3 regions of the Mammaliicoccus sp. D-M19 genome follow, and region 1 is predicted to be linked to each of the others. Evidence: riboswitches for the same ligand, from Rfam matches in the RefSeq annotation. Region 1 holds a riboswitch; each other region holds the start of a gene.
The links. Region 1 has a riboswitch for S-adenosylmethionine ahead of metX (homoserine O-acetyltransferase MetX). Riboswitches for the same ligand answer to the same signal wherever they lie in the genome.
Positions count from the first base shown of each region.

Region 2: it holds a riboswitch for S-adenosylmethionine, as region 1 does, so the genes downstream of both, LQ675_RS02925 (methionine ABC transporter ATP-binding protein) here and metX (homoserine O-acetyltransferase MetX) in region 1, are expected to answer to the same signal.
Region 3: it holds a riboswitch for S-adenosylmethionine, as region 1 does, so the genes downstream of both, LQ675_RS08430 (M20 family metallopeptidase) here and metX (homoserine O-acetyltransferase MetX) in region 1, are expected to answer to the same signal.

Region 1 is NZ_JAJNHW010000009.1:66,674-73,638, reverse strand. It holds gene dnaB (replicative DNA helicase) at 1-209, opposite strand, end outside; gene rplI (50S ribosomal protein L9) at 310-756, opposite strand; gene LQ675_RS13270 (DHH family phosphoesterase) at 756-2,720, opposite strand; gene LQ675_RS13265 (DUF2232 domain-containing protein) at 2,735-3,652, opposite strand; gene metX (homoserine O-acetyltransferase MetX) at 3,734-4,702, opposite strand; SAM riboswitch class I at 4,774-4,875, opposite strand; gene LQ675_RS13255 (AzlD domain-containing protein) at 4,942-5,268, opposite strand; gene LQ675_RS13250 (AzlC family ABC transporter permease) at 5,265-5,909, opposite strand; gene LQ675_RS13245 (YceI family protein) at 6,322-6,837, opposite strand; gene serS (serine--tRNA ligase) at 6,962-6,965, opposite strand, start outside.
Region 2 is NZ_JAJNHW010000001.1:571,869-578,833, reverse strand. It holds gene LQ675_RS02955 (nitroreductase family protein) at 102-641, shown strand; gene LQ675_RS02950 (thioredoxin family protein) at 693-1,013, opposite strand; gene LQ675_RS02945 (arsenate reductase family protein) at 1,155-1,508, shown strand; gene gcvH (glycine cleavage system protein GcvH) at 1,576-1,956, shown strand; gene LQ675_RS02935 (toprim domain-containing protein) at 2,060-2,464, shown strand; gene LQ675_RS02930 (thioredoxin family protein) at 2,421-2,744, shown strand; SAM riboswitch class I at 2,774-2,880, shown strand; gene LQ675_RS02925 (methionine ABC transporter ATP-binding protein) at 2,957-3,982, shown strand; gene LQ675_RS02920 (methionine ABC transporter permease) at 3,975-4,670, shown strand; gene LQ675_RS02915 (MetQ/NlpA family ABC transporter substrate-binding protein) at 4,683-5,504, shown strand; gene LQ675_RS02910 (short chain dehydrogenase) at 5,635-6,240, shown strand; gene LQ675_RS02905 (hypothetical protein) at 6,316-6,516, shown strand; gene LQ675_RS02900 (hypothetical protein) at 6,569-6,802, opposite strand.
Region 3 is NZ_JAJNHW010000003.1:66,141-73,105, forward strand. It holds gene LQ675_RS08420 (DUF2750 domain-containing protein) at 1-363, opposite strand, end outside; gene ldmS (L-aspartate--L-methionine ligase LdmS) at 459-1,652, opposite strand; gene LQ675_RS08430 (M20 family metallopeptidase) at 1,649-2,836, opposite strand; SAM riboswitch class I at 2,896-2,995, opposite strand; gene LQ675_RS08435 (GrpB family protein) at 3,039-3,581, opposite strand; gene LQ675_RS08440 (S-ribosylhomocysteine lyase) at 3,719-4,186, shown strand; gene LQ675_RS08445 (DoxX family protein) at 4,702-5,052, opposite strand; gene deoB (phosphopentomutase) at 5,052-6,236, opposite strand; gene LQ675_RS08455 (pyrimidine-nucleoside phosphorylase) at 6,248-6,965, opposite strand, start outside.

The DNA.
Region 1 (6,965 bases):
AATGTAACAGAGTCAATTTCTTTATTCTGTTCATTTAGCATTAACATCGCTCTAAATATGTGTTGATGATTTGCACGATAGAAAGCTTCAGGTATTAATGTTTCACCTGTTGAGTTAATCAGTTCAGGATCAATCAAGATTGCACCGATAACAGATTGTTCAGCCTCTATACTATGGGGCATTTGTTTTGGGTTCATCATATTATCCATACCATCCATACTGATTACTCCTTTCCATTTTTTAATAATTTTTATTATAACGCATTAAAATAGGTCGGTAAATCAAATACCGACCATTTTATTGATGCCTTTATTGTTCAACAACATGTACTTTTAATGTGCCAGAAACTTTATTGTGTAGTTTAATTGGTACATTTGTATAACCTAAACTGTGAATACCATTTGGTAAGTCCATTTTACGTTTATCAACTTTGATTTGGTGTTGTTTATCTAATGCTTGCGTAATTTGTTTCGTACTTACTGACCCAAATAATTTACCGCCTTCACCTGTTTTAGCCGGAATTTTAACTTCTAATTCTTTAAGTTTTTCCGCAAGTGCTTTAGCATCTTCTATTTCTTGTTGTTTGATTTCTTCTTGACGTTTGTTTTGTTGTTCTAATTGTTTTAGGTTTCCAGGTGTCGCTTCTACAGCATAATTATTTTTGATTAAATAGTTTTGGCCATATCCTACTGGTACGTCTTTCACTTCACCTTTTTTACCTTTACCTTTAACATCTTGTGTGAAAATAACTTTCATTATTCTTCCACTCCTTTTTCATCTGATTCAACAACCTGAATTAATGACTCGATTGCTTTTTCTACTGTTGTATTTTTAATTTGTGTTGCAGCATTGGATAAGTGGCCGCCTCCACCAAGCGCTTCCATCGTTAATTGTACGTTAACTTCTCCTAATGAACGGGCAGAAATACCAATTGTATCTTCTGACCTTCTTGCTACTACATAAGATGCTTCTACACCTTCTAAGCCAAGCAACTCATCTGCTGCTTGTGCAACTGTAACGGGGTGATACGTTTCATGATCTTCACCATGCGCAATTGCGACACCACCGTGGAATAATTTAACCGTCTTAATTAAGTCTGAACGTTTAATATACGTATCGATATCGTCTTTTAAGAAGTGCTGGCAAAGAATGGTATCTGCACCATGACTTCTTAAAAAGCTCGCAGCATCAAATGTTCTTGATCCTGTTCTTAATGTGAAATTACGTGTATCCACAATAATACCGGCTAACATAATCGTTGATTCGATTCTCGTTAAACGATGTTCTGTTGGTTGATATTCTAACAACTCTGTAACAAGCTCAGCTGTTGAACTTGCATAAGGTTCCATATAAACAAGTAATGGACTTGAGATGATACTTTCGCCTCGACGATGGTGGTCAATAACGACTTTTCTATTTGCTTTATTAAGCAAGTTCTCATCAATTACAAGTTCAGGTTTATGTGTATCCACGACAACGAGTGTTGTACGAGGTGTCATTTCATGCCAAGCTTCTTCTGATGTAATAAATCTTTCTTTCAAATCAGGCTTCTCGTCTATTTCAGCCATCACACGTTCTAATGTACTATCAATATCCGAATCGTTTAATACAATATATGACTCAAGATTATTCATCTTCGCAATACGTGATACACCGATTGCTGCACCGATTGCGTCCATATCTGGTGATTTATGACCCATAATGATCACTTTGTCGCCTTCAATTAAGATATCTCGTAACGCATGGGATATCACACGCGCACGTACTCTCGTTCTTTTTTCCATCGGGTCAGTCTTACCGCCGTAGAATCTCACGTTACCATTACTATTTTTAATGGCTACTTGGTCACCACCACGGCCGAGTGCTAAGTCTAAACTTGATTGTGAAAGTTCACCTAGCTCAATTAAGTTCTCACTACCTTCACCAATACCGATACTCAGTGTTAATTGGTGACCGATGTCTCTTGTCTTATCTCTTAAATCATCTAATAAGTTGAATTTCAACGTTTCGATATCTTCTAATATACTCTTGTTTAATAACGCTATAAATTGATCAGCACTATAACGTTTAATAAACAATTGATAACGTGATGACCAGTCATCTATAACACTTGTAATCAGACTATTGATTTCTGAACGTTGAGAGTCATTCATGTTCTGTGTAATTTCATCAAAGTTATCTAAGAAAATAGTTGCTATGATTGGTTTTTCATTTTCATATAATTCATATACACGGGAAGATTCAGTAATATCAAACAGATAAATAGACTGTTCATCTTCAGTATAAGTGACTTTATATTTGTATGATCCTTCTTCAATCTCTACTTCTGAAGTATTTTCTAATCTTTTTAAGATATTCGGAAATACTTCGTTAATTGGTTCGTCTAAAACGTCTCGTTCTAATCGTTTATTAACAAAATTATTAATCCATTCGATATGGTCATTTTTGTCTAATAATATGACGCCTATTGGTAAGTCACTGACTGCACTTGTTTTACTTTTCGTAATTCTACCGGCTAAACTCCCAATATATAAATCTAATTTCAAAAAGCTCTGTCTAACAAAAAATATGCTTACTGCAATTAGAATTATCGTAGCAACCGTCGAAATAATCGCCCAAAATATTGAATTAAAAAAACTGAATACGACTAGCACCAAAGCTAATATCATCATAATAATGTACGGAAATATTAGGGCTTTTTTAACAGATTGACGGTTCATAAACTCACCTCAATTTACTTTTTTATACGTTGTTTCAAGTTAAACCAAATATCCATTAATCCGAATAAGTACGCAAATGGTTTAAATATAAATGCCAATACAAAGATGATGACACCTACTATAATTGGTAATTTTTTAACTTTTACAAATAAATGGAACAACGATAATGCTTGTATAAATATAACCCATTCTAACACAAATTGTAAGTTAGTGACTATGCCATACGCCACTACATTATCTTTCGTGACAAACAAGCTCACAAGTACTGTAATCACAAAAACGAATGCAACGCTTCTGTTGATTTGCCACATAAATAATGGTCTGAACACAGGTGTTGCGACTTTGAATTTTCTTAAAATCGGAAACGTCACAACTAAATTCACAAGCACAAATAAGAATACCCATAATACTATATACCCAGGAATGCTCGCTTGTAATATTTCTAATGAAACTTGTAAAGATTCTTCAATTTCAGTTGTTATATTACCACCCATTTGAAAATACGACACTAATACATCATGGTACTGATTAAAGAACTTGCTCGTTAAAGGTAAGTTTCCCGTAATTTGTAAAATTAACACACTACCTATCGTTAAAATACTCATAAATGTTGTCACTAAGTACAAAATACGTTCTTTAGATGTACGCTCAATAAGTAACTGCCCAATAAATACACTCATAAAAATAACAAGTGTCATGGCAGTTAATAAGAATACATGATTAAATAACACAGTTGCACATAACGTTATGACAACCGTCACAAAAAAGGACGGTTTAGAGCGATACCAAAGAATCGTTCCTGGTATCGTAATAAATGGTATGATCAATATTGCTAATAATGGTACAAAGTTTATAATAGCGGCACTTAGAACTAGTATAAGTGTTGCTATGATTGTCGCTTTTATATCGACTTTAAAAGACAAATTTTTCACTTCCCAATCTAAATTAAACATCTTTCTCTATTTTACAGATTTTTATCCTTTAAAACAATGTAGGTGACTTTTAAGTTGATATCAGCGTGCTTTAAATTTATATAATTTTAAGAAATGATAAACGTTAGGTGCCCAATCTCCAAAATTCAATAAAAACCCATCATGGCCCACGTTGTCTGGCACATAGAAATGTCTATGATACTTAAAGAATCGACCTAAAGCTCTCACTTGGTCATCTGGATATAATAAATCATCCGCAAATCCTAATGTTAATACTTTCGTTTCTAGTTGAAGTAGACGTTCCTCAACATCATCTCGTCCTCTAAATATGTCGTGACTGTCTAAAACATCTAACAATGTTAAATAGCAGTCTTTGTTAAATACTTCTTTAAATTTATTGCCTTGATATTTTTGGTAGCTTACAACATCATCTGCAGAAAATCTTGATTCGTAATCTTTACTTGAACGATACGTTAAAAAGCCAAGTTGTCTTGCGATGCTTAAACCATCTTGTCCGTTCATATGAATGACTTGTCTTGCAATCTCATTAAACGCTCTACTATATGATGAAGTCTTCTCTGTAGCAGCTAATATGACTGCTTTTTTCACTTCAATCGAACCGTCATAAAGCATTTCTAACGTTTGCATACCACCTAAAGAGCCACCAATTAATACATCAATTTTTTCATAGCCAAATTGTTTCAATCCTAATATGTTTGCTTTCGCAACATCTCTCATCGTCAAATGTTCCGGGAAATTTGGAGTATTCAATCTTGAACTTGATCCATAAGGACTGCCAATTACATTAAATGTTATAAATTGATAATCATTAATTGAAAGGTAACCGCCATCTATAATTTCACGCCACCAACCTGCATGCTCATCATCACCATATGTTAAATGGTTGCCTGTTAGCGCATGACAAACTACAACGAGTGGCTGGCCTTTATAACCCACATACTCATATTGAAGTTTCAAGTTATCAATCACTTCACCAGATTCTGTTTCAAAATGTCCAAGATCTACTATGCCTGTTTCTCGAGAAATAATCACATTAAAACCCCCCTCTTATTTAAATTGAAAGACTTCTTACTCGTCAAAGAAGTAAGAAGTCCTCATCATCCTTATTATGCGAGTATACTCGTTGGTAGTAGCACCGTATCTATTATGACCGGTTGCTGAAGTGTCGTCGGGCCAATTCCCTCAACTTCTCTGAATAAGCTTTGCTATGTAATTTATATTAAGAATACTAGAAATGAGCATTTCTTTCAATAAGTTAACGAATGAAATTAAAAGACTAATCTCACAATCGCCATAATAAACATACCAGCTATAACTGTAATCGTTAAACTTTTAAATATGAGTGCTATTAGAATTGTTGGTATCGCGACTATAATACTCTCAAAATTTAACGTAAACCCCGCATTGCCTTCTTGATTTAACATGCCTTCTAGTATTAATGCCGTAAAGAGACATACCGGCACATATTGTAACCACTTGATCACACTTTCAGGTAAGTCCGCTTTTGATAACAATACAAATGGAGAAACACGGATAATCCAAGTTAAAACAAAACAACTTATCGTAATTAAAATTAAATACATCGATATACTCATTTATCAAACACCACCCCTACGACAGAAGCAATAATTGTCGACACAATAATGGATAAATAAGTTGGCATAAATAATGTCAGAATAAGCATGCATACAATCGTTAATAATATTAAATAAAGATATACTAAGACTTTGCTTTTATGTATCGTTTCAAACTGAGCAATTAATAAAAATATAAACATCGCTGTTAAAGCATAATCGAGGCCAAACATTTCAGGTTTAGGTATTAAGTTACCGACTAAACCGCCAATAATAGATGTGACAATCCATAATAAATAAGCTGAAATATTTAAACCATGCATCCAAGTCGCATTGAGCGATTTCTCTTTCACATATTTCGTAATCGCAACACCGAATGACTCATCCGTTACAAGTGTGCCTATTCCTATATTCGACCAAAAACCATTTCCTTTAAATGCTGGGACTAAAGCCAAACTTTGAAGAAACATTCTTGAGTTAACAAAAAATACCGTCAATAGAATTGCTGAAATAGGGGAGTGGATGGCGACCAACGCACATATAATAAATTGAGCAGCACCCGCATAGACAAAAATAGACAACAATGCAATTTCCAAAATAGATAAACCAGATGAAATACCGACGATACCAAAAGCTAATGCAACACTAAAGTATCCAAGCATAGTTGGTATACAATCTTTAACACCTTGAAGGAACAAACCTTTATTCGTAATACTCGTACTTGTCACAACGATGCCTCCAATCTACAGTTAAAGGTAAGTCTAACGTTTGTCTAACCTCAATCTTACTTACCTCTAAAGAATTTTAATATGTATTAGTTTTATCATACCTATATTACTTTATCAATAACACTTGATTAAATATTCGGAAAATAATTAATCAATTTGATACTGGATTAATCATTTGGGCTTAGATGGCCATAGATGATCAAGTCTTCGTGCGTTATACCTTGATTTTGTACCTTAGCGCACGATATCTCTCAGTCTTCGTGCACTTATATTTATATCTCAAACCATATAAAAAACAGCAGAAATTCAATTGAATGAATTTCTACTGTTTGATTATCTATATAAATTATTCACTTAAACCGAATTCTGCACTTGCCTCGAATTTAACATCTCTACCGATCATCACGCCACCAGTTTCTAATGCTTGGTTAAATGATACGCCGTATTTTTCGCGGTCGATTTTACCAGTTACTGCGAAACCTGTTACTGTTTCACCATTTAATGGGTTTTTACTTACGCCGTTGAAATCAACGTCAAATGTTTCTTCGTGTGTTACGCCAGCGATTGTTAAATCACCTGTAATTGAATCTTCACTGATTGATTTTGATTCAAATGTAATATTTGGATTTTCATCTGCACTAAAGAAGTCAGCTGATTTTAAGTGAGCGTCACGGTCAGCGTTTTTAGTATTGATTGAATCTGCTTTTATTGTAACTGTTGCTTTTAATGTAGAAAGGTCATTAATATCTCCTGATACTTCTACGTTATAATCTTCAAAAGTACCTTTAACGCGAGATACCATTAAATGTTTTACTGTAAATTCTAAACTACTGTGTGCTTTGTCGAAATTGAAATTAGTCATCTGTCAAAACTCCCTTTATTTATTTTGTATACTTAGTATATCAAATATAAAAAGTATATTCAAGCATTAAATCAAAAAAAGAGTAACCAATATATGATTACCCTTTTTGTGAGATTTAACTCACTTAT
Region 2 (6,965 bases), on a different contig from region 1:
GCGAGTGTAGAAATCTTTTGAGACAATTTTAGATTTCTATCTCGCTTCTTTATTTTATGATACAATTGATAATAATTATCAATGAATTAGGAGTGTAAATAATGGAATTAAAGAAAGCGATTAAAGAAAGAAGAAGCGTCAAAAATTATGATTATGAAATGTATATAGACGAAGAAAAAGTATTTTCTTTAGTTGATTTAGCAACATACGCGCCGAACCATGGTATGAGAGAACCTTGGAGACTTGTGTATATTCATAAAAAACAAATTCCTGAATTTGCTGAAGAAGTTGCTGAATCGGCATTTGTTAATGATCCAGCTAAACAAGAAAAATATATTAATAAAGTTACTAAAGTTGGTGGCATGTTTGTCATATTGTCAAAACGAGACTCAAGACAAAAAGAAAACCTTGAAAATCAAATGGCAATCGGCGCATTTGTACAAAACTTAATGTTATTAATGCATGATGAGGAAATGGGCTCATGTTGGAAAACACCTGCATTTATCTTTAATCCATCATTTAGAAAAACAGTCGGCGCTCATGATGATGAAGATGTATGTGGATTTTTATATTTAACTGAAAAAGATTCAAGTGTTAAAGTGATGGAAAGAAAAAATAAATCATTAATTACTGAATGGTAAAAAGAAAACCCACAAATGAGTTCGTGAGCGCAATTGTGGGTTTTAATATGATTATTTTAAGTTCTCAGCTAAGAATGCTTTAACATCTTCTGGTGTTTTTGCATTTGCTGAATGTAAGTGTGCAAGTTTTTCGTTGTTTTTAAATACTAATAAACTTGGAATACCCATTACATCATTTTCAGTTGCTGCTTCAGGAACTTGGTCACGATTAATTTGATACCAATTGTATTGATTGTATTCATCAATAATTGGATCGATCCATTGATTCATTCTAGTGCAATCTGGGCACCAATCTGCGAAGAATTTAACGACAACTGGTTCATCACTTTGTGTAATCTCTTCAAATTCAGCATATTGACTTATTGTTCTCATATTTATTCTGCTCCTTAGAAATAATGATTATAAGGTAAGTATATCTTATTTCTAATATTTAAAAAAATATTTAACTCATTACTACATGTTCTGTACTAATATTGTTATAATGAAATTAAATAGACATATGGAGGTAAAGACATGATAAAATTTTATCAATATCCTAATTGTACAACTTGTAAAAAAGCAGCAAAGTTCTTAGAAATGAACGGTGCCAGTTTTGAACCGATTGATATTACTCAATTAACACCAACAGCTAAAGAATTAAAAGATATCATTGATGGTACAGACATCAATGTAAATCAATTATTTAATACTCGAGGCGCTAAATATCGCGAATTGGGATTAAAAGATAAAATGGATGATTTATCAGACAACGAAAAGTTTGATTTATTAGCATCTGATGGCATGTTAATTAAAAGACCTTTAGCCGTTTTAGGAAATAAAGTGACACTTGGTTTTAATGAAGACGAATATCGTCAAACTTGGTTATAAAAATAGTTGCTTGAATAATGGCTTTATGTCATGATTATAATTGAATTACATATAGGAGGGGATTACTTTGACAGTGCCTAGTGAGTTAAAATATTCAAAAGAACATGAATGGGTAAAAGTAGATGGAGATATCGTAACTATCGGTATTACTGATTTTGCTCAATCAGAATTAGGGGACATTGTGTTTGTTGAGTTGCCAGAAGAAGGTGACGAATTAACTAGTGGAGATTCATTCGGTAGTGTAGAATCTGTTAAAACAGTTTCTGAACTATATGCACCATTATCTGGTAAAGTCGTTGAAGTAAACGAAGAACTAGAAGACAGCCCTGAGTTTGTTAATGAATCATCATATGATAAAGCTTGGATGGTCAAAGTTGAACTATCTGATAAAGCTCAATTAGATGAATTATTAGATGCAGACGCTTATAGTGAAATGATAGGTGAATAACATAACATTAAACTCCACGATACTGATGTGTCATGGAGTTTTTTTGAAATATTTATTATGAAACTGAACAGCAATACTATCTCATTTGTAGAAGGTGATATTCATGGCGATGATTAAAAAGATTATAATCGTAGAAGGTATTTCTGATAAAAAACGAGTGGAAGAAGTATTAAATGATCATGTTCATATCATTTGTACCCATGGAACGATGGGTGTCGAAAAAATGGATGAGCTACTTGAAGAGATATATGGTTCTCAAGTATATGTCTTAGTAGATCAAGATAAAGAAGGTAAGAAAATTAGAAAATGGTTTAAGAAATATGCAAGTGAAAGTCAGCATATTTATATAGATTCTACATTTTCTGAAGTAGCGCGCTGTCCAAGACAATATTTAGCGAATGTGTTAAACTATCATGGATTTATTGTTAAGAATGATTTTGTATTGAAAGGGAAGTATCGTTACCATGAAACACACAGAAATATTGAACGATATATACAAGCATTTTGATAAAGATATCCATTTATTATTTGGATATACGCCAACATGTGGAACGTGCAAAATATCAGAACGCATGTTAGATATTGCAAACCAAGTGACACAATTACCTATTAATAAGTGTGACTTGAATTTTTACCCAGAATTCTGTAAAGAATTTGAAATCATGTCAGTACCCGTACTTTTTATCATGCATAAAGATCAAGTTATCCGTCGCATTTATGCCTTTCAGTCTGTTCCGTATATTGTAGAGAATATTCAAAAAGTTATTGACGATAAAAACTTATCATGATAGTATGAATTTAATTAAATACGTAATAACTCTTATCAAGAGTGGTGGAGGGATGTGCCCTTTGAAGCCCGGCAACCGTCATATAAATATGAAATGGTGCCAATTCACAAAAAGTGTTAACTTTTGGAGATGAGAGAAAGACAATTTTTGACGCCTTTCTCTTATTTTAAAGAGTGAGGCGTTTTTAATTTAGAGATTAGGAGGCAGCAGATTTGATCGAATTAAATAAAGTTGTTAAAACTTTCAAAACAAAAAAAGGTAACATAACAGCTGTTGACCATGTTGACTTAAACATAGATAAAGGAAGTATATATGGTGTAATTGGTTTTTCTGGTGCAGGTAAAAGTACGCTTATACGTATGTTTAATGGCCTAGAAACACCAACTGAGGGAGAAGTAATTGTAGACGGTGCGAATATCGGTCAATTATCAAAGCAAGACCTCAGATTAAAAAGACAAAAAGTAAGCATGATTTTCCAACATTTCAACTTACTTTGGTCTAGAACAGTTAAAGATAACATCGCATTTCCATTAGAAATCGCTGGTGTATCTAAAAGTGAAATTAATGAGAGAACAAAGGCACTCATTAAAAGAGTTGGATTAGAAGGACGCGAGAATGCATATCCTTCACAATTATCAGGAGGGCAAAAACAAAGAGTTGGTATTGCCCGTGCACTAGCTAATGATCCACATGTCTTATTATGTGACGAAGCAACAAGTGCACTCGATCCGCAAACTACTGATGAAATATTAGATTTATTAGTAGATATTAATAAAGAACTGGATTTAACTATCATATTAATCACACATGAAATGCATGTCATTAGAAAAATTTGTGACCACGTAGCAGTCATGGAGAACGGTAAGTTTGTTGAAGAGGGAGAAGTTATTAACGTATTTAATAACCCTCAAACTTATGTTACACAACGATTCGTTAAAGATGATCTTAAAGCAGATGATTTACAAAGAACTTTACATGACTTTAAGAAAGAACAATCAAATGGTGAAATTTGGAAATTAAACTTCGTTGGTGGAACAAGTTCTGATCCAGTGTTAGCGAAAATTATAAAAACTTATAATATCGATATTAACGTTATCGAAGGTGACGTTAAATTAACTCAAAATGGTACATTTGGACATATGATCGTTCATTTACCTCAAGGAGATTATTCTAAAGAAGCAATTAAGCAAGAATTGAATAATCTAGGCGTGAAAGTAGAGGTGAACGTAGGTGAATAAATCATTTGGAGATATCATAACAGAAATGGTCACGATGCCTAACGTACGATGGGATGCTGTATGGGAAGCATTGTATGAAACGTTATATATGACGATTATTTCTACAGTATTTACTTTAGTATTTGGATTAATCTTAGGAACTTTACTATTTTTAACATCAAGAGGAACATCTAAAAGTTCACGTGTATTCTATTCAATCGTTTCATTTGTTGTGAACCTATTTAGAGCTATTCCATTTATCATTTTAATATTATTATTACTACCTTTTACGGACATCTTACTAGGTACAATTAGTGGACCTAAAGGCGCTTTACCAGCATTGATTATTGGTGCATCACCATTTTATGCGCGACTTGTTGAAATCGGCATGAAAGAAATTGATAAAGGTGTTATTGAAGCGGCAGTTTCAATGGGTGCTACTACTTGGACAGTCGTTCGAAAAGTATTAATAAAAGAATCATTACCTGCTTTAGTATCGGGAATCACAGTTACAGCTATTGCTTTAGTTGGATCAACTGCTATAGCCGGTGTAATTGGTGCAGGGGGGTTAGGTAACTTAGCTTACCTAACTGGATTTACACGAAATCAAAATGACGTCATTTTAATTTCAACAATCTTTATTTTAATTATTGTTTTTGTCATCCAATTTATTGGAGATTTAATTGTAAAAAGAATTGATAAACGTTAAGGAGTGTTTTTTATGAAAAAAGTATTTGGGTTATTATTTATTTCAATTTTAACAGTCGTACTAGTAGCATGTGGTGGCGGTAGTGGCGACAAGAAAGAAAAGAACGAAACAATTAAAATTGGTGCATCACCAGCACCTCATGCTGAAATTTTAGAAGAAGCTAAACCACTTCTTAAAAAAGAAGGTTATGACTTAGAAATCAAGACAATCAATGATTACACAACACCTAACAAATTATTAGATAAAGGTGAACTTGATGCTAACTTCTTCCAACATACACCATACTTAAAAACTGAATCAAAAGAAAAAGGATATAAAATTGAATCAGCAGGTAACGTACATTTAGAGCCAATGGCAGTTTACTCTAAGAAATATAAAAAATTATCTGACTTACCAAAAAATGCAACAGTTTATGTTTCAAACAATCCAGCTGAAGAAGGTAGATTCTTATCATTCTTCGTTAAAGAAGGACTAATCAAAATTAAAGATGGCGTTAAACCAGTTGACGCAACATTTGATGATATTGTAGAAAACAAGAAAAATATTAAATTCAACAATAAACAATCAGCAGAATTTTTACCTAAATCTTATCAAGCAGACGAAGGTGACGCTACAATCATCAACTCTAACTTTGCAATCGAACAAGGATTAAATCCACTTAAAGATTCAATTGCAGTAGAAGGAAAAGATTCACCATATGCAAACTTAATTGCAGTTCAAAAAGGTCATAAAGACGACAAACAAATTAAAGCTTTAATGAAAGTCTTACAATCTAAAGAAATTAAAGACTTCATCAACAAGAAATACGACGGAGCTGTAATCGCAGCTAAGTAATAAGTTTGAAAAAACATCTAGCCATAAGGTTAGATGTTTTTTGTATAATTACTCATCTTTGAACATTATGTTTGTGTATGCTTTCATTTATAGATAAAATTTATTTAATTAAATGAAAAGGTGGTAAATTATGAAGATTATATTAGTTGGTGCTAATGGTACTATTGGTTCAGCAGTGGCAGAAGAGCTTGCGTCAAATGGACATGAAGTTGTGAAAGTTGGACGTAATTCAGGTGACTATCAAATGGATATGTCGAATGTAGAAGATATTAAGTTAATGTTTGAACAAATTCAAAATGTAGATGCAGTTGTTTCTACTGCAGGTGCAGCGAATTTTGATGATTTATCTGACTTAACACCTGAATCAAATGAAGTTGCAGTTACAAGTAAATTACTTGGACAAATCAACTTAGTACTGATCGGACAACATTATATTAATGATGGTGGAAGTTTCACATTAACAACTGGTGTTATTATGGACGAACCAATCAAAGGTGGCGTTTCATCGGCAATGGCTGGTGGTGGTATTCAAGCATTTGTGAAATCAGCTGCATATGAATTAAAACGTGATTTAAGAATTAATAATGTAAGTCCAAATGTAATTGAAGAAGCACTCGAAGATTATGGTGATTTCTTTAAAGGTTATCAAGCAGTCCCAGCTAAAAAAGCCGCTAAAGCATACTTGAAAAGTGTAGAAGGTATTCATTCCGGACAAACATACCGAATTTATGAATAATATTTTATAAAAAGCAGTCGTTCTCCCTTGGTAAATGGAGAGTCGATTGCTTTTTGTTTTGATAAGGATGAAAATATGGGGGAAGCTGCACGAAGATTGGTAGATATCGTGCGCAAGGGTATAAAATTAGGACCAACTGCACGAAGATTGGTAGATATCGTGCGCAAGGGTATAAAATTAGGACCAACTGCACGAAGACTAGTAGATATCGTGCGCAAGGGTACGAAAATAGGGCAAAACGCACGAAGACTGAGAGATATCGTGCGAAAGGGGTAAAAATAAAGCCGAACTGCACGAAGACTGGTAAATATCGTGAGATAATCAAAACTTAAATATATCCGTTAAAGAAATAAATAATCAGCATAAATACCGCAATGGCATATAATATGATACCGACAAATCTGTAATTCCTAACGTTGAATGTAGCGATTGTAATAATAGTAGCAGCAGTTAATAATGTGTTTAAGAGACTACTCAAATTAATAACATTGACTAAATTTAATAAAAGTATAAATGCGCATATTGCACTTATAACGAATGCAAATTGTTCATAGCGTTTCATGTAATTTTCCTTTCATAAACTGCATATTTATTTATCATCATTATAGTATATATTGGATAGAAAGGCATTCGGAAGACGTTGAAATAGAATATTTATAAATTGAGAATTAATTGAAATGATTATCATTTGAAAAACATTTCAGAAAAATACTTTATATGAACAG
Region 3 (6,965 bases), on a different contig from region 1:
AATGTCTTCTGCAAATTCTTCTATTCGGATATCATCTAATTCACTCATGATTTCTTCTATGAATGGAATTGCTTCTACAGTTAACCCTTCATTATCTTCGGATTTGTCTACAATGAATTGATCGCCTTCATCAAGGATATCATCCATTTCATATGTAACAAATCTATCTAAATCTAACTCCATAATTTTATCGTATTTAGTAATTTCATACGATTTCAAATATGACTCTGCACTTTCTTTCGTTGACCAAATAAGACGGTAATCTGTATCATTGTCTCTTAATATTTTACGGTCATTCAGCACAACATAAAATCTTTCTTTTGTTAATATTTGTTTAAATTTAGACATATCCTGGATAGCCATTCTACCACCCTTTTCTTTATATTTAATCCCAATAAAATATATTATACGTATAAGGTATAAGTCAATATAAATTAAGTTAAATTGTAAAAAATTTTTTATTCAATTTGACTACTTAATGCATCTAGAAATAGTTGCTCTTGTTCTAATGCCTTTTCTTCAGTTTCTGCATGCCAAATTCCAACAAATCTTGATTTTACGTTGTTTTTACCGAAATAGTCACCATCATAGTATGCAAGAGGATAGAGAAGTCCATTTTTGATGAATTGTTCAATTGTATTGATGAAATGTGTGTTATTGCCTGTGGAATGATAACTTAGAAATTTATGAAAACCTTCATGCAAGCGATCTTTAAGTAATAACATGCTTGTTGAACCATTTTGTCTGAAGTTTAAATCAATCGCATATACGTCATGGTTTTTATCTACTAGAAGATCAAAGCCCGACACTCCTTTATAACCATATTCAACACCGTTTTTCATTATTTCGTATCCAGCCTCAATCACGCTTTGTGGTACATGATTCGAATTAACATTACCATTGTAGAAGCCATATTCATCTGTAAGCTGTTTTACAGCACCTATATATTGTATACCCGTCTTTTCACTATAGACGTATTGAACACAATAATTCTCAATTTCTTCGATAAATTGTTCGATGATAATGTATTTTGTATCTGATGCTTCTTTAATTCGATTTGTTGCTTTCTTTAAATCCGCTTCATTATAACAAATCATTACACCATACCCACCTGCTGTAGGTAATTCGTCTCCCGGTTTAATGACCAATGGTAAATCCCAGTTTTGAATAGCTGCCTCAAATTCTTCTGCTTTCACAATTTCTCGTTTCGGTAAATATTTACCACCTGTCCATTGTTCAATTTTCGATTTATTATTTAAATCTATAAATTTAGGTTTATAAACTGCATATTCTTCATCTTTACATAAATGTTGACCATGTATATATTGGAAGAATATTTTTTTATTTTCAGCAGTTAACTGTTGTAGTAAATGTTCATATTGCGTTCTATCTTTAAAAGTATATATATTGCTCGGAATATCCACATTTACTAACTTTAAAATTCTTTTAACATTATCTGTTAAACATGCTTCATGAACGATCATGGGCATGTTACTAATAATCATTTCTCTTGCTGTTAAAAAATTAGATTGTGCTTCTTCAGCTTTTAACCAAGGATTATCTTCATAAGAAGGTCTCGCATTATATACAATATCTTCTTCATATAAATCTCTTAACGTTAAATTGAGTGGTTTCCTATATTCTTTTTTCATAACAAGTTCTCCCTTAATGTTTGATGATGCTCAATGATTTCATTTCTAAGGGATACATTCTCTATAAGTTCTAATCCCATTGAGGCCAATATTTTAGCACCATTAATTAATGCCTTATCGCCCTTTGTACTTGCAGCAGCTTGGCAAAATTCTTTCGTATGGCCCACTAAATTAGATGGTCCAATTTTAATGTGTGGGTGTATAGTCGGTACGATATGACTTACATTCCCCGTATCTGTAGAACCAAAACCAAAATCGTCATCAATGACTTCTTCACCAACTTGTTCAGCGTGCTTTCTAAATAATTCGTCTAAAGGCTTATTAATCACGAATTCATTTACACCATTTTGGATTGGTCTTAATTCGTATGTACCACCTGTTTGTATAGCTGCACCTTCAGCTATTTTCCTCACTTTATCAGTAAGGATATCTAATTCTTTACGTGAAGTGGCACGTGTGTAGAAACGTGCATGTGTAAAATCAGGAATAATATTCGCTGCTTCACCTCCATTTAATATAACGCCGTGTACTTTATCTGTCTTTTTAATTTGTTGTCTTAACATGCTCACGCCATTAAAGAAAGATAACATAGCATCTAACGCATTAACCGCTTCAAAAGCATTTTCAGAGGCATGAGCGCTTCGTCCATAGAATTTAACATCAAATACATCTACAGCTAATGAAGGCACTGTCACGTATGTCTCATGGCCAGGATGAACCATTAGTGCAATATCAATATTATCGATAATCCCAGCTTTCACATAAGTTGCTTTAGCACTACCATTAATACCTCCTTCTTCAGCAGGACAACCTAACACGACAACTTTGCCACCGATTTGATCAATCACTTTAGACAAACTGATACCTGCTAACACACTTGAGGTTCCAATAATATTATGACCACACGCATGACCAAGACCAGGTAATGCATCATATTCTGCTAAATATGCAATAGTTGGACCTTCTTTTCCTGAGTCATACGTTGCAATGAAACCTGTCGGATGTTTCGCAATATTCTTCTCTATCTTAAAATGATGATTCTTTAATTGGTCGCTTAATAAACGTGATGCAAATACTTCTTCATTACCTAACTCAGGACGTTCATGAATTTGATGACTCATTGATAAATATAAATGTCTATTTTGTTCTATATAATTAATAATATTTTGCGATAAGTTACTCATTAATGATTCACCTTTCCAATATAAAAGCGCACTACTTTGTAAGGAGTGCGCCAATCGTTCTTTTATCTTCCAGTAACAAACTGCAGGAATTGGCACCTTTCCATTATGGGAGGTTGCTGGACTTCATCGGGCCCTTCCCTCAGTCTCTCTTGATAATTCGTATGAAATTTGAATTTAATTCTAACTGTCTAACTCGGATATGTCAATGATTTGTTGCAATATCATTGGAATTTAAGTACCATTTTTCTGCTTTTTTCTCAAATTCTTTAATCATGCTGTCTTTGCCTTTATAGTACTGTTCACTGTCATCAGGAAATTCAATCACTAAGTCGTGCTTTAGTCGACTATATCTTTCTCTTTCACCATTGAATGTTCTTAAATAATCCCTAAAGGATAATAATCTTAAAATATGTGGGCTACCTTCATCATAAATATGTAAATGGTGAGAAACTGCACCGTATTGATCATATTTTTTGAAATATCGATTACCGATAACACCACGTTCTCCTTTAGATTCATATCCTAAACCTGATAATTCATGTGTAAATTCATCAATCGATTTACTATCTTTTACAACTATTAATATATCTATAATCGGCTTCGCAGATAATCCAGGAATAGCCGTTGATCCTATATGTTCAATGCTGATACTATGTTCTTTCAATAACGACTGTAAATATTTTTTCTCTTCAAGAAAAAGGTGTTGCCATATACTGTCGTATGGGACTACACGTAATCGCTCCATCTCATCACCTAATTTCAGAATAATTTATTAATATTATCTTATAAAGTAACATAGAAAGAAAGTAAAAGAAATCTGAATTGATTGTTTTTTCAAAATTAACTTGATATAATGATGCCGAAATCAAAGGAGGAATCTTCATGACAAAAATGAATGTTGAAAGTTTTAATTTAGATCATACGATAGTAGACGCACCATTTGTGAGACTTGCGGGAATCAAAGAAGGACAAAATGGTGATGTTATTCATAAATATGATATTCGATTTAAACAACCTAACAAAGAACATATGGAAATGCCTGCATTACATTCCCTAGAACATTTAATGGCTGAGAACATTAGAAACCATACAGATAAAGTGGTAGACGTAAGTCCAATGGGATGTCAAACAGGATTTTATGCTTCATTCATCAATCATGACGATTATGATGACGTACTTGCTATATTAGAAGCAACACTTAAAGATGTAGAACAAGCAACAGAAGTCCCAGCATGTAACGAAGTACAATGCGGTTGGGCAGCAAGTCATTCATTAGAAGGCGCACAACAATTAGCAACAGAATTTTTAGCAGAACGCGATAATTGGAAAAATATCTTTAAAGAAGATTAATGAGGAAAGCCCAGGATTCATGTCCTGGGCTTTTTTATGTTGAAATGTCGGTGCGTTGCGGACACTTCTGAGCAAACTTGTTCATAACGGAGTTGTTGTGAACACTTCTCGCCAAACTTGTTCATAACGGGAGCGTTAGTTACAAAACTCGGCTGAAGTGTTACTATGGAACGCCTTAGTTACAAATCTCGGCTGAACTGTAAACAAGGAGCTCCTTATTTGCACTTCTAGCCAAAACTGCTAATAACGACAGCAGTATTTGCACTTCTTACCAAAACTGCTAATAACGACACCAGTATTTGCACTTCTTACCAAAACTGCTAATAACGGCATCACTATTTGCACTTCTCACCAAACTTACTTCTAATGACACCAGTATTTGCACCTTCAGCCAAAACTGCTAATAACGACACCCAACTCCCCAACATTATATTCAACTAATCCATACATCACACTTACCCTCACATAAAAAAAGAGTTTGGGATACGATATCCCAAACTCTTTCTATATAAAAATTACATTTTTCGTACTAGTTTAATCATCACATATTGTAGTGGTAATCTACCCCACAATGCCCATTTTGGTAATTGTTTACCGTTTAATGGGATGTTCTTTTGCGCCATATAAACATTCGCTGGAAATACAGCTAGTAAGAACCATTCGATTAATTTTTTCATTAAGCTACTTGGTTTTTTGATAATTAACATGATACCAAATACGATTTCCATCACACCTGTTATCCAAACAATTGCTTTTTTAAATGGTAAATAGTTTGGAACGATTGCTTCAAAACCTTTTGATCTCACAAAATGCATGACACCTGCAAATGAAAATCCTATACCAAATAATCGTCTAACTATATTCATTACTTAATCCCCATCTCATTTAAATAGCTTTTACCGAATTCAGGTAACGTCACATTAAAGTTATCTGCTATTGTTGCACCAATTGAACTGAATGTATCATCACCTGATAGTTCATGATATTCTTTAATACTTGGACTATACATTAATAATGGTACATATTCACGTGTATGATCTGTTCCTGGAGCAGTTGGATCGTTACCGTGGTCAGCTGTAATAATGACTAAGTCATCTTCATTTAATACTGCTTGTAAGTTTTCTAATCGGTTATCAAAGTCTTTAATTGCATTTGCATAACCTTCTTTATCTCTTCTATGACCATATAATGCATCGAAGTCAACTAAGTTTAAGAAACTGATTCCAGTGAAATCACTTTTCACAACATCGATTAATTGATCCATACCATCCATGTTGTCTTTTGTTCTTATAGCTTTTGTAACACCTTCACTATCATAAATATCATTAATTTTACCGATTGCAATGACATCGTAATCAGCATCTTTTAAAGTATTCATAACTGTTTTACCAAATGGTTTCAATGCATAATCATGTCTGTTTGATGTTCTAGTGAAGTTACCTGGTTCGCCAACGTATGGACGTGCAATAATTCTTCCTATTAGATATTTAGGATCTTTCGTAAGCTCTCTTACTTTCTCACAAATATCATATAATTCTTCTAAAGGAATGATATCTTCATGTGCTGCAATTTGTAGCACTGGATCTGCAGAAGTGTATACAATTAAATCTCCAGTTTCCATTTGATGCTTGCCATATTCATCGATAATTGCAGTACCTGATGCTGGTTTATTTGCAACAACTTTTCTACCAGTAATTGATTCAATTTCTTTCACCAATTCTTCTGGGAAGCCTTCTGGATAGACTTTAAAAGGTTTATCAATATTTAGACCCATGATTTCCCAATGTCCAGTCATTGTATCTTTACCAACTGAAGCTTCACTTAATTTAGTATAGAATGCTTCTGGATTTGATACTTTTTGAACTACTGGTAAGTCTGCTATATTGCCTAAGCCTAACTTTTCTAAGTTTGGTAATGTTTCATTAAAACCTTCAAGTGTATGTTTTAATGTATGAGAACCTTCGTCACCAAATGCTTTAGCGTCTGGTGCTTCACCAATACCTACTGAATCCATTACGATTAAATGAATACGTTTAAATCGGTTTGTCATTTGACACACTCCTAATCTGTAATCACTTTATGAATTAATGTTGGTTTAACTTGTTCGTCAGAAATTGTGATGTTTTCTAAAATTTTAGCTTCTACATCTTTAACATCTTCTTGATTTGCGTAAATCGTTACTAACGATTCACCCGCTTCAACTTTATCGCCAACTTTTTTATTTAATACTAAACCAACTGCTAAGTCAATTATATCATCCTTTGTTGCTCTTCCTGCACCTAAAAGCATTGAAGCAACACCAATTTCATCTGCAACGATATGTGATACGTAACCTGAAGTTTCAGCTTTAACTTCGAAAGTATATTGAGCTTGTGGTAATTTCGTTACGTCATCTACTACAGAACCGTCTCCACCTTGATTTTCAAGGAATACTTTGAATTTTTCTAAAGCTTTACCGTTATAAATCACTTCTAAAAGTTTTTCTCTCGCTTCATCTAAAGTTTCAGCTTTCTTAGCTAATACAACCATTTGAGAACCTAAAGTTAATACAAGTTCCGTTAAATCTTCTGGACCTTCACCTTTTAATGTATCGATAGCTTCTTTCACTTCTAAGCCGTTACCAATTGCTCTTCCTAAAGGTTGGCTCATATCAGAAATAATCGCCATTGTATTTCTACCTACATTATTCCCGATTTTAACCATTGCATGTGCAAGTAACTCAGAATCTTCAATCGTCTTCATAAATGCACCTGCACCAGTCTTAACATCTAAGACAATC